2 regions of the Streptomyces changchenzhani genome follow, and region 1 is predicted to be linked to the other one. Evidence: riboswitches for the same ligand, from Rfam matches in the RefSeq annotation. Region 1 holds a riboswitch; the other holds the start of a gene.
What was found. A riboswitch is a leader RNA that binds a small molecule or an ion and turns the genes downstream of it on or off. The one in region 1 is predicted to bind S-adenosylmethionine.

Region 1 (6,539 bases):
GCATGGCGTAGAGCCGCACACGCCCGAGCCACCGTCCGCCCCCCGGGAAACGCCCGAGGGCGGCACCTCCGCGTGGAAGGTGCCGCCCTCGGTTTCCGTGCAGCCATGTACCGCTGAGCCGTGGCTCAGAAGTCCATGTCACCGCCGGGCATGCCGCCACCGGCAGGCGCGGAAGACTTCTCCGGCTTGTCGGCGATGACCGCTTCGGTGGTGAGGAAGAGCGCAGCGATGGACGCGGCGTTCTGCAGGGCGGAGCGCGTGACCTTCGCCGGGTCGATGATGCCCTCGGCGATCATGTCGACGTACTCACCCGTCGCGGCGTTCAGGCCGTGACCGATGGGCAGGTTGCGCACCTTCTCGACGATGACGCCACCCTCAAGACCACCGTTGACGGCGATCTGCTTGAGCGGGGCCTCCAGGGCGAGCTTCACGGCGTTCGCGCCGGTCGCCTCGTCACCCGTGAGCTCAAGCTTGTCGAAGACCGCGGTGGCCTGGAGAAGCGCCACGCCGCCACCGGCGACGATGCCCTCTTCGACGGCCGCCTTCGCGTTGCGAACGGCGTCCTCGATGCGGTGCTTGCGCTCCTTGAGCTCCACCTCGGTCGCGGCGCCGGCCTTGATGACGGCCACGCCGCCCGCGAGCTTCGCCAGGCGCTCCTGGAGCTTCTCGCGGTCGTAGTCCGAGTCGGAGTTCTCGATCTCGGCGCGGATCTGGTTGACGCGACCCTGGACCTGGTCGCTCTCACCGGAGCCGTCGACGATCGTGGTCTCGTCCTTGGTGATGACGACCTTGCGGGCACGGCCGAGCAGGTCGAGACCGGCGTTCTCAAGCTTGAGGCCGACCTCCTCGGAGATGACGGTGCCACCGGTGAGGATGGCGATGTCGCCGAGCATGGCCTTACGGCGGTCACCGAAGCCCGGAGCCTTGACGGCAACGGACTTGAAGGTGCCACGGATCTTGTTGACGACGAGCGTGGACAGTGCCTCGCCCTCGACGTCCTCCGCGATGATCAGCAGGGGCTTGCCCGACTGCATGACCTTCTCAAGCAGCGGAAGGAGGTCCTTCACGTTGCTGATCTTGGAGTTGACGATCAGGATGTACGGCTCGTCGAGCGACGACTCCATACGCTCCATGTCGGTGGCGAAGTACGCCGAGATGTAGCCCTTGTCGAAACGCATGCCCTCAGTGAGCTCAAGCTCAAGCCCGAAGGTCTGCGACTCCTCGACAGTGATGACGCCTTCCTTGCCGACCTTGTCCATCGCCTCGGCGATGAGCTCGCCGATCTGGGTGTCGGCGGCGGAGATGGAGGCCGTAGAAGCGATCTGCTCCTTGGTCTCCACATCCTTGGCCTGCTCAAGGATCGCGGCGGAGACGGCCTCGACGGCCTTCTCGATGCCACGCTTGAGGGCCATGGGGTTGGCGCCTGCGGCAACATTGCGCAGGCCCTCGCGGACGAGAGCCTGGGCGAGGACAGTCGCGGTCGTCGTGCCGTCACCGGCAACGTCGTCGGTCTTCTTCGCGACTTCCTTGACCAGCTCGGCGCCGATCTTCTCGTACGGGTCCTCGAGCTCGATCTCCTTGGCGATGGAAACACCATCGTTGGTGATCGTGGGGGCTCCCCACTTCTTCTCGAGGACGACGTTACGGCCCTTGGGGCCGAGGGTTACCTTGACGGCGTCGGCGAGCTGGTTCATCCCGCGCTCGAGACCGCGCCGTGCCTCCTCGTTGAACGCGATGATTTTAGCCATGTGAAGTGGTCCTCCCGGACTGGGGTGGAGTGCGATGGACTGAATGGCGCCCGCGACGGACGGCCTGCCTGCCTCGTGGTTCCTTGCCCCACAAGGCCTGCGGGCCTCGCCGACCCAGTCCTTCTGTCACTCTCACTAGGAGAGTGCTAACGCCAATGATTAGCACTCGACCCCCTTGAGTGCAAGGCCGTCCCGGGGAGGGGACACGCACGGAGGGCCTGTACCCCGTGTGGGGTACAGGCCCTCCGTGCGTGAGTTGCGTCGGTGGTCGATCGCGCCGAGATCAGACGGCGAGCTTGACCATGTCCGCCTGCGGACCCTTCTGGCCCTGCGAGATCTCGAACTCAACTCGCTGACCTTCTTCAAGGGTGCGGTAACCGTCCATCTGGATCGCGCTGTAGTGGACGAAAACATCCGCACCACCGTCGACCGCGATGAAGCCGTACCCCTTCTCCGCGTTGAACCACTTGACGGTGCCCTGAGCCATGCCTAACTCCCCTATTACTGGCCCTTGCACAGGCCCGCACTTCGCGGAACCCGGGTCAGACCTCACCCTCAGCCAGCCCTCGAAAGAACAGGAGAGGATGTGCGCCGGAACGCGTCGACCGCGGCTGAATGTATCTGCCCAACTGCCCTCTGCAACAGGTCAATCGGACGAGAAATCCGGGCACAGCCGAACACCCGAATAGGGGGGATTCACCGTATTCCAGGGCAAGTCGGGCCGGACAAAGCGCGCTTCAGCGGCAATTCGCTCGAACACTTTGGCTGTTTCTTGTCGCGCGGGATCGCATTCACATATGCGCCGGGCACAAGCAGCGGAGGGGGCTTCCCCAACTGTACCGCGCTCAACCATAGAGAATTGCCCCCTCCGCTTCTGTCGCGGAGAGGGCAATTGCGTTAGCTCTGGGTGAGTACGTCGGCCGTGGATCAGCCGCCCGCGACGGCCGGGATGATCGAGACGCCGGCGCCGTCCGGGGTGACGGTCTCCAGACCGCTCTCGAAGCGCACGTCGTCGTCGTTCACGTAGACGTTCACGAAGCGGCGCAGCTTGCCCTGGTCGTCCAGGACACGGGCCGCGATGCCGGTGTGGTTCTTCTCCAGATCCGCGATGACCTCGGAGAGGATCGCGCCCTCGGCCGCCACCTCGGCCTGGCCACCGGTGTACGGGCGAAGAATGGTCGGGATGCGAACTTTGACGCTCATACGAGGCCAGCCTCTCGGAACGAGTCCAGGGTCGGACGGATGACGGCGGACTGGCCCGTGGTTGGGGCCACCGCTTCGAGGGTCTTCAGGCCGTCGCCCGTGTTGAGCACGACCGTGGTGAGGGCCGGGTCGAGGAGACCGGCGTCGATCAGCTTCTTCGTCACGCCGACGGTCACCCCGCCCGCGGTCTCCGCGAAGATGCCCTCGGTACGGGCGAGCAGCTTGATGGCGTCCACCACCTGCTCGTCATTGACGTCCTCGACCGCGCCGCCGGTACGCCGGGCGATGTCCAGGACGTACGGCCCGTCCGCCGGGTTGCCGATGGCCAGCGACTTGGCGATGGTGTTCGGCTTCTGCGGCCGTACGACGTCGAGCCCGGCCTTGAAGGCCGTCGACACCGGCGAGCAGCCCTCGGCCTGGGCGCCGAAGATCTTGTACGGCTTGTCCTCGACCAGACCGAGCGCGATGAGCTCCTTGAGCCCCTTGTCGATCTTCGTGAGCTGCGATCCCGAGGCGATCGGGATGACGATCTGGTCGGGCAGCTGCCAGCCGAGCTGCTCACAGATCTCGTACGCCAGGGTCTTGGAGCCCTCGCCGTAGTACGGGCGCAGGTTGACGTTGACGAAGCCCCAGCCCTCGCCCAGCGGGTCGCCGATGAGCTCGGAGCAGAACCGGTTCACTTCGTCGTAGTTGCCCTCGATGCCGACCACGTTGCCGCCGTACACCGAGGCCATGATGACCTTGCCCTGCTCCAGGTCGTGCGGGATGAACACGCAGGACCGGAACCCGGCCTTGGCGGCCGCGGCGCCGACCGCGCCCGCCAGGTTGCCGGTGGAGGAGCAGGAGAGCGTGGTGAAACCGAAGGCGCGGGCGGCCTCGACGGCGATGGCGACGACGCGGTCCTTGAAGGAGTGCGTCGGGTTGCCCGAGTCGTCCTTGACGTACAGGGCGCCTGTGACGCCCAGCTCGCGGGCGAGGTTGTCGGCCTTGACGAGCTTGGTGAAGCCGGGGTTCAGGCTGGGCTTCGACGCCACGTCGACGGGGACGGGCAGCAGGGGGGCGTAGCGCCAGATGTTCTCCGGGCCGGCCTCGATCTGCTTGCGCAGGGATTCCGCGTCACCGAACGGGAGGTCGTATGCGATCTCAAGGGGACCGAAACAGGAAGAACAGGCGAAGATCGGGCCGAGTTCAAAACGCTCTCCGCACTCACGGCACGAAAGCGCCGTGGCGGGTCCGAGGTCTACTGCGGCTTTTACGGTGTGCGCTTCAGCGGCGACGGTCTGCGAAGCCATAATGGCGAGGCCCTTTCTCCTCATCTTCCCCGCGACGAATTTCGCCACGAGACGGAATTGGCACCTTCCCCGCCATGACCTCTCGGTCGGCTGGGTGGTTGCCGGGACTTCAACGGGCCGTTCCCTCAGTCCCTCTGGATGAGCGCTATGGCACCGGACCGAGGTCCGGGCATTTGTCCGCGTGATGGCCCCCGATATGCGACGGTCATCCGCGTTGTTCAAGACTGTAACCGAACCCCCGGAGGGTTGAGGTAGTCGTCCGCACCGCGAGATGGATCACACAGCAGTCACACAGCAGCCCCCACAGCCGTCCCACGACAGTCCCACGACAGTCCCACAACGGTCACACAGCAGGGAGAACGCACGTGCTGGAAGAGGTGGAGCGCTGGCTGCCCAGGCGGTCCTGGTCTGCGGCGGACCGCCCGCTCGACCAGCTGATCGCGGCCAAGAAGCGGCGCGGCGCCACCATCAGCGTCGTCCTGCCGGCCCTCGACGAGGAGGCCACGGTCGGCGCGATCGTCGCCACGATCCGCCGTGAGCTGATGGAGGCCCTGCCGCTCGTCGACGAGCTGGTAGTGATCGACTCCGGCTCCTCGGACGCCACGACGAAGGTGGCCGCGGCGGCGGGCGCGCGGGTGGTGCACCGCGACGAGATACTGCCGCGCGTGCCCACAATGCCGGGCAAGGGCGAGGTGCTGTGGCGGTCACTGCTCGTGACCGGCGGTGACATCGTCTGCTTCGTCGACGCGGACCTCAGGGACTTCTCGGCGTCATTCGTCTCGGGCATCGTCGGGCCGCTGCTCACCGATCCCGATGTGCAGTTCGTGAAGGCGATGTACGACCGCCCGCTCGGCGAGGCCGCAGGCCAGGGCGGCCGGGTCACGGAGCTGGTGGCCAGGCCGCTGCTCAATCTGCACTGGCCGCAGCTGGCCGGGTTCGTCCAGCCGCTGGGCGGCGAGTACGCGGCGCGGCGCTCTCTCCTGGAGCGGCTGCCCTTCCCCGTCGGTTACGGAGTGGAGCTGGGCCTGCTCGTCGACTCGCTGCACACGGTGGGTCTGGACGCGCTGGGACAGGTCGATGTGGGCATACGCAAGCACCGCCACCAGGACGGGCAGGCGCTGGGGCGGATGGCCGCGGCGATCTACCGGACGGCCCAGCTGCGGCTTTCCCGGGGGCACCTGGTGCGGCCGGCGCTCACCCAGTTCGAGCGCGGTGCGGAGGGATTCGTACCGCGTACGACGGCCGTGGACACCGAGGAACGGCCGCCGATGCGGGAGATCGAGGAGTACCAGGAGCGGCGCGCGGCGTGATCGCACAGTGCGACGAGGACCGGCCGTACGTTTGAGTGTTTCCAGGACGGGCTAGGTTCGCGACATGGTTTCCCAACCCCGTGCTCAGGTTCTCGTCGCGTCCAACCGCGGCCCCGTTTCGTACGCGCTCGGCGAGGACGGCTCGCTCACGGCCAGCCGGGGCGGGGGCGGGCTCGTATCCGGATTGTCGGCCATCGGCCCCGACACGGACGCCCTGTGGGTGTGCGCGGCGCTCGGCGACGGTGACCGCGAGGCGGTGCGGCGCACCGGCGGCCTGCTCGACCCGGCGGAGACCGGCGGGCAGCGGGTGCGGATGCTCGGGATCGACCCGGAGGTGTACGCCGACGCGTACAACGAGATCGCCAATTCGACGCTGTGGTTCGTCCACCATCTGCTGTACCAGACCCCGCTGGAGCCGGTGTTCGGCACGGAGTTCCGGGCGCAGTGGGCGTCGTACGAGAAGTACAACGCGGCGTTCGCCGAGGCGCTGGCCGAGTCGGCGGCCGACGGCGCGGCCGTGCTGGTCCAGGACTACCACCTGGCGCTGGTCCCCGGGCTGCTGCGGGAGCTGCGGCCCGATCTGCGGATCGGCCACTTCTCGCACACCCCGTGGGCGCCGGTCGACTACTTCCGGATGCTGCCCGACGACATCGCCGCGCAGCTGCTGCGCGGCATCCTCGGCGCGGACCGCGCGGCGTTCCTGACCCGGCGCTGGGCGGACGCGTTCGCGGCCTGCTGTACGGAGCTGCTGGGCGCCGACGCGCTCGCCTCGACCGAGCTGGGGGTGCACGGCCTGGGCGCCGACGCCGACTTCCTGCGGGAGCGCTCGCACCGGCCCGATGTGGCGGAGCGGATGGTGGCGCTGCGCGAGCAGATCGGTGCGGGGCGCAAGGCGGTGGTGCGGGTGGACCGCACGGAGCTGTCGAAGAACATCGTGCGCGGGCTGCTGGCGTACCGGCAGCTGCTGCGGGACCGGCCCGAGTGGC
Region 2 (6,539 bases), on a different contig from region 1:
TCGCAGAAGCTGAAGGTCAAGCTGAGCAAGGGTATGTACGGCGAGGGCAACCAGATTCCCAAGCCCACCGCCGACGAGTACAAGGAGATCACCAGCGGCCACGGCCACCACTGATCACCTGAGCATGTGACCGAAAGGTCGCCACGGCAGGAGCCCCGTCCTTCCCCAAGCTCTTAAGGAGCAGGGGAGATCCCATTCTGGACGGGGCTCCTCGCCGTTCCCGGGGGCTGGATAGGGTGGGGCCATCCTTATTCGGCTGTGGACCCAGGAGCGGACCATGAACGTTGTGACCCCGGTTGGCGGCGACAGCGTGGCGGCCGGCTCCTGGCCGGGTGTGCTGAACGCCCTGCTGCGCGGCGAGAACCTGACCGCGGACGACACGGCGTGGGCCATGGACCGCATCATGAGCGGCGAGGCGACCGACGCCCAGATCGCCGGGTTCGCGGTCGCGCTGCGGGCCAAGGGCGAGACGGTCGACGAGGTCTCAGGGATGGTGCGCGCGATGTACGCGCACGCCAACACCATCGAGGTGCCCGGCCGTACGGTCGACATCGTCGGCACCGGCGGCGACCTGGCCAAGACCGTCAACATCTCCACGATGTCGGCGATCGTCGTCGCGGGCACCGGCGCCAAGGTCGTCAAGCACGGCAACCGCGCCGCGTCGTCGGCGAGCGGCGCCTCGGACGTCCTGGAGAAGCTCGGCGTCAACCTGGAGCTGACGCCGCGGCGCGTCGCCGAGGTCGCGGAGGAGGCGGGCATCACCTTCTGCTTCGCCGTGAAGTTCCACCCCGCCCTGCGGTACGCCGCGAAGGCGCGCAAGGAGCTGGGCGCGCAGACCACCTTCAACATTCTCGGCCCCCTGACGAACCCGGCGAGGGTACGGGCGCAGGCGGTCGGGGTCGCGGACGCCCGGATGGCCCCCATCGTGGCGGGTGTGCTCGCCGAACGGGGAAATTCCGCGCTGGTCTTCCGCGGCGACGACGGACTCGACGAGCTGACCACCACCGCGACCTCCCGCGTCTGGGTGGTACGCGACGGAGCCGTCCGCGAGGAGGCCTTCGACCCGCGTCACGTGGGCCTGGAGATCGTGCCCGTCGAGGCGCTGCGGGGCGCGGACGCGTCGTACAACGCGGACGTCGCGCGCCGGCTGCTGGCGGGCGAGACCGGGGCCGTGCGGGAAGCGGTGCTGCTCAATACGGCGGCGGCGCTGGTCGCGCTGGACCCGACCGACGCGACCCTGACCGAGCAGCTCGCGGTGGGCATCGGCAAGGCCGCCGAGGCGATCGACTCGGGGGCGGCGCGCGCGGCGCTGGAGCGCTGGGTGGCGGCCAGCAACAGCTGAGGAACGGGTTTGTGTGACGCAGGGCGCAGTCCGAACTCTGGACTGCGCCTTGCGTCTTTTGGATCGTGTGGCAAGATTCTGCACAGGTCATGAGTGACAGCGTTTTGGCCCCGGCTTGCTGTCCGGCAACCCTCCGTCCGTGGCGGGGTGCCCCGGGTGAAGACCAGGCCGTAGACAGAAAGGTCTACGGCAAGCGCGGACCCTGGCATCTTTGAATGTCACAGCCTCTGGGGTCCTGGTCCTCAAGGGAGCAGTCTCGTGAGCAAGCGAATGCGATAGGGCTCGTAGCCCCACTTCCGCACCCCCTTTTCGTCTTTCCTGCGTTGCCGCATGCCTGCCGGCGCAGTGAATTCGCCTGCCCTCCACGGGAGTTCGCCATGTCTGTCTCCACTGTTGCCGCCGACCAGACCCTTTGTGCGCCTCTGCCCGTGCTTGGGCGAGATGTTCTCGTGCCGCTCGTCACCGGTGGCGAGGTCACCTACGCCGCCCTTGACTACGCGGCGAGCGCCCCGGCCCTGCAGCGGGTGTGGGACGACGTGGCGGCGTACGCCCCGTACTACGGCAGCGTGCACCGCGGCGCCGGTTACCTCTCGCAGCTGTCGACCGACCTCTTCGAGAACAGCCGCGCCACCGTCGCGGAGTTCCTCGGCTGCCGCGAGAGCGACCAGGTCGTTTTCACCCGGTCCACCACCGACTCGCTGAACCTGCTGGCCGCGGCGCTGCCCGCCGACTGCCAGGTCTTCGTCTTCGAGACCGAGCACCACGCGTCCCTGCTGCCCTGGCGCGACGCCGAGGTGACCTACCTGAACGCGCCGCGGACCCCGACCCAGGCCGTCGAGACCCTGGAGCGCGCGTTGGCCGCCCGCGATCCCCACGGTCCGGCGCTGGTCTGCGTCACCGGCGCCTCGAACGTCACCGGTGAGCTGTGGCCGGTGAAGGAGCTCGCCGCCGCGGCGCACGCCCACGGCGCGCGCATCGTGCTGGACGCCGCGCAGCTCGCGCCGCACCACTCGCTGGACATCGACGAGCTGGACGTCGACTGGGTCGCCTTCTCCGGGCACAAGTTGTACGCGCCGTTCGGCTCGGGTGTGCTCGCGGGCCGCGCCGACTGGCTGCAGGCCGCCGAGCCTTACCTCGCGGGCGGCGGGGCCTCGCGCAAGGTCGCCCGGCGCGGCGACGGCGGCGTGGACGTCGAGTGGCACACCACGGCGGCCCGCCACGAGGCCGGCTCGCCGAACGTCATCGGGGTCTACTCGATCGCCGCCGCCTGCAAGGCGCTCACCGAGGCCGGCTTCGACTCGCTGGTCGAGCGCGAGCAGGGGCTCGTCACCAAGGTCCGCGAAGGCCTCGCCGAGGTCGACGCGGTCAGGGTGCTGTCTCTCTTCGGGGACGACGCCCCGCGCGTCGGCGTCATCTCGTTCGTGGTCGAGGGCTGGAACAGCTCGCACTTCGCCGCCGCGCTGTCCGCCGAGTACGGAATCGGCGTACGGGACGGTCTGTTCTGCGCCCACCCGCTGGTGCGCACCCTGCTCGGCAGCGACGCGCAGGACCCGGGGGAGTGCGGCGCCCCCGAGGCCGAGCCGGGCGAGCGCTCGCTGAACGCGATCCGGGTCAGCTTCGGCGCGGGGACGCCCGACGAGCACGTGGAGCGGTTCGTGGGCGCCGTCAAGGAGCTCGTACAGCAGGGCGCGCAGTGGAACTACCGCACCGAGGACGGCCGTTGCGTGCCGGACCGGGACTCCGTGAACACGCCGGCGCTCTAGGGACCTGACCGCACGGGGTGCACGCCACGAGGCGGGCGCCCCGTGCGGCTTCGTTGCGGCGGGGCGATCGCGCGGCGCGGACGTTACGCGTCGAGGCCGATGGCGAAGGCCGCTTCGAGGTCGTGCTGCGAGTACGTACGGAACGCGACATGGGTGTCGGTGCCCTCGACGCCGGGGATCTTGCTGATGCTGCCGGGGATGACATCGGCGAGGTCGTCGTGCTTGGCCACGCGCACCATGGCGATCAGGTCGTACGTACCGGTGACCGAGAAGACCTCGCTGACGCTTTCGAGCGAGGCGATCGACTCGGCGATCTCGGGGATCCGGTCCACGCTGGTCTTGATGAGCACGATCGCGGTGATCACGGTTGGCTTTCTCCCTCGGTGGCCTGCGCTGGGGCTCTCACTCTATCCGTACGCCCGTACCGCCCCCAGGCGTAGAGGAAGCCCGTGCAGAAGCCCACCAGGTGCGCGAGATACGCGACCCCGGGACCGGAGTCGGCGCTCCGCGCCGCCAGCCATTGGAGGGCGAACCAGAAGATCAGCACGATCCAGGCGGGGAAGCGCAGCGGCAGGAAAAGGAGGAAGGGGAACAGGCTGGTGACCCGGGCCCTGGGGAAGAGGAAGAGGAAGGCGCCGAGCACCGCGGAGATCGCGCCGGAGGCGCCGACCAGCGTCTGGTCGGAGTCCGCGTGCGCGACGGCGTACGCCAACAGGGCGAGATAGCCGCAGGCCACGTAGAACAGGGCGAACTGCACGCGGCCCATCCTTTCCTCGGCCATCATCCCGAAGACGTACAGGAAGAGCATGTTGCCCAGCAGGTGGAGCCAGCCGCCGTGCACGAACAGGGCGGTGACCGGGGTGACCAGCGCCGCACCGGAACCGCTCAGCAGCTCGCTGGGAATCACGCCCCACCGCTCGAAGTACGCGCTCTGGGCGGCGAGCAGGGTGTCGCCCGTGCCGTATGCCGGGTTGAAGCCGGAGACGGGGCCGATGACGAAGGCCAGACAGCACACACCGATCAGGCCGTATGTCACCACCGGGCCCCGGGCCGCTTGCCGCCAATCGATCATGGACAGAGTGTGACGTAACGGGACCGGGTCGGACAGAGTGCCTCGCCGGGTCTCACCTGCTCGACGCCCGCCACGCCCGGTACCCGCGAGGCCGTAGGGTTACGGGCAGTAGGCACAACGAAAGAGGACGGCATATGACGACGGTTCCCCTGCCGACTACCGAGACCCGGTGGCGCTGCGCACTGTGCGGCAATCTCACGCGGTTCGACGTGACCCGCTCCTCCAAGGTCGTCGAGTACGTCCACCTCGACCTGGCCGGAGAGTCCAAGGTCGAGGAACGCGAGGTGGTCAGTGAGACCATCGAGTCGGTGCGGTGCCGCTGGTGCAATGCCGTGGACCAGATCGAACTGGTGGACAGGCCTGGAGTCGGCTCCTGAGCGGACCGGCCCGATAGGTGATGGGGTGACGGATTGTGGAGCACGCGCAAGGCGCCGACCCGGCCGGCTCGGCCGGGGACGCAGCCGAGGTGCTCGACCGCCCGCTGCCCGAAGGCGTGCGGCGCAAGGTCGTCGCGCTGGTCTCGGACGCGTTCGGCGGGCTCACCGTCGCCGAACTCCCGGCCCAGCTGAGACAGTACGCCCGCTTCACCCCGACGCGGCGTGCCAAGTTCGCGGGCAACGCGATGGCAGCCGCCCTGGAGAGCGACCCGCTGTTCCGCCAGCGTATCGGCGAGCGGCTGCGCGAGGCGCAGCCCGAGCTGGCGGGCGCACTGGAGGCCGGTTCGCCGCCCGCCGCCGCCGACCCCGTCGATGTGGCGGCCGCCGCCTACGTGCTGCGGCCCGTCGGCTGGGTCAAGCTGGTGGCCGCCGCGGGCGAAGAGGCGCAGCGCGCGGACGCCGAGCGCGCCGACGAGGCAGCCCAGCAGGAACTGGAGCGGCTGCGCGAGGAGCTGACGCAGGCCCGCGAGCACACCAAGAGCGAGACCGAGCGGCTGCGCACGGAGCTGGAGACGGCCCGCAAGGAAGTCGACATACTGCACCGCAAACTGCGCAGCGCGCTGAGCGATGTGAAGCGCGGCGATGCCGCCCTGCGCCGTACGGGCGCCGAGATCGACTCCATCAAGGCCGCGGCCGCCGCTCATGTCACCTCGGCCGAGAGCGAGTCCAGGCGTCTCAAGTCCCGCCTCGGTGAGGCGGAGGCGGCCGCCGAGGCGGGGCGCAGGGCCGTGCGTGAGGGCCGCAGTATGGAGGACATGCGGGTGCGGCTGCTGCTCGACACGGTGCTGGACGCTGCCCAGGGGCTGCGCCGGGAGCTGGCGCTGCCGCCGGCCACCCTGCGCCCCGCGGACACCGTGGACGCCGTCGAGCCGGGCCGTATGACCCCCAAAGACATCGCGGCCAGGGCACTGTCCGACACGGACCCCGCGCTGCTCGACCAGTTGCTGGCGCTGCCGCAGGCCCATCTGGTGGTGGACGGGTACAACGTCACCAAGACCGGCTATCCGCAGATGCCGCTGGACAAGCAGCGGTTGCGGCTGCTCGGCGGCCTCTCGATGCTCGCCGCGCAGACCGGAGCCGAGGTGACCTGCGTCTTCGACGGGGCGGAGCTGGCGGCGCCGGTGCTGCTCGCGCCGCCGCGCGGGGTGCGGGTGCTGTTCAGCAAGGCGGGGGTGACCGCGGACGAGGTCATCAGGCAGCTGGTGCGGGCGGAGCCGCCCGGCCGTCCCGTCGTGGTGGTCTCCACCGACCGTGAAGTGGCCGACGGAGTGGCCAAGGCGGGCGCCAGGCCGGTCGCGTCCGTCTTGTTGCTGAAGCGGCTTTCGCGCGTCTAGTAACTGGTGCGCGTAATGCCCCAATTGACAGAACGTAACGTCAAGTGGTCATTACTGCGCGTGTGGTGCGAGTAAAGAATGCATCTCTGATGGAGTTTTTTCTCTTGAGGATTTGAACTGATCACAAGAAGGTCACTAAGGTCTGCCCTCGAACCTTCGCGCAGTAGACCACCCATCCGGGGTGGCAGCGAAGGCACCGCCGAGTCCGTGCAGTTCGGTCCAGTTCCGCGGGGGAACCGACCATGGAGCCGGGGATTCGTCCCCACCCGGTAGGCGGCAGAGGAAGAAGGAGCTCGCCTTCGTGGCGTCCCACCGTCGACCCAAGCAGCCGAGCCGCACACGCGTGACCGTGCTCACCGCGACCGCTGCCGCTGCCGTCGCTCTCACATCGCAGACCGCTCAGGCCGACCCCAAGCCGACCAAGACCGAGGTCAAGGCCAAGGTCGACAAGCTCTACCACGAGGCCGAGGCCGCCACCGAGAAGTACAACGGCGCCAAGGAGCGGCAGGAAACGCTCAAGGAAGAGGTCGACAACCTCCAGGACAAGGTCGCCCGCGGCCAGGGTGAGCTCAACGACCTCCGCGGCGAACT

Region 2: linked by a shared signal. The riboswitch ahead of ABCR94_RS22125 (aminotransferase class V-fold PLP-dependent enzyme) and the one ahead of thrC (threonine synthase) in region 1 are both predicted to bind S-adenosylmethionine.

Annotation. Positions count from the first base shown of each region.
Region 1 covers NZ_JBDHNH010000001.1:322,316-328,854, forward strand. Annotated here, with positions in the region: gene groL (chaperonin GroEL) at 126-1,748, opposite strand; gene ABCR94_RS01600 (cold-shock protein) at 2,032-2,235, opposite strand; gene ABCR94_RS01605 (MoaD/ThiS family protein) at 2,676-2,951, opposite strand; gene thrC (threonine synthase) at 2,948-4,243, opposite strand; SAM riboswitch class I at 4,261-4,388, opposite strand; gene ABCR94_RS01615 (glucosyl-3-phosphoglycerate synthase) at 4,609-5,553, shown strand; gene ABCR94_RS01620 (alpha,alpha-trehalose-phosphate synthase (UDP-forming)) at 5,618-6,539, shown strand, end outside.
Region 2 covers NZ_JBDHNH010000007.1:52,770-59,308, forward strand. Annotated here, with positions in the region: gene qcrB (cytochrome bc1 complex cytochrome b subunit) at 1-114, shown strand, start outside; gene trpD (anthranilate phosphoribosyltransferase) at 278-1,342, shown strand; SAM riboswitch class IV at 1,428-1,544, shown strand; gene ABCR94_RS22125 (aminotransferase class V-fold PLP-dependent enzyme) at 1,720-3,105, shown strand; gene ABCR94_RS22130 (Lrp/AsnC family transcriptional regulator) at 3,189-3,470, opposite strand; gene ABCR94_RS22135 (rhomboid family intramembrane serine protease) at 3,467-4,177, opposite strand; gene ABCR94_RS22140 (hypothetical protein) at 4,312-4,554, shown strand; gene ABCR94_RS22145 (NYN domain-containing protein) at 4,590-5,948, shown strand; gene ABCR94_RS22150 (C40 family peptidase) at 6,250-6,539, shown strand, end outside.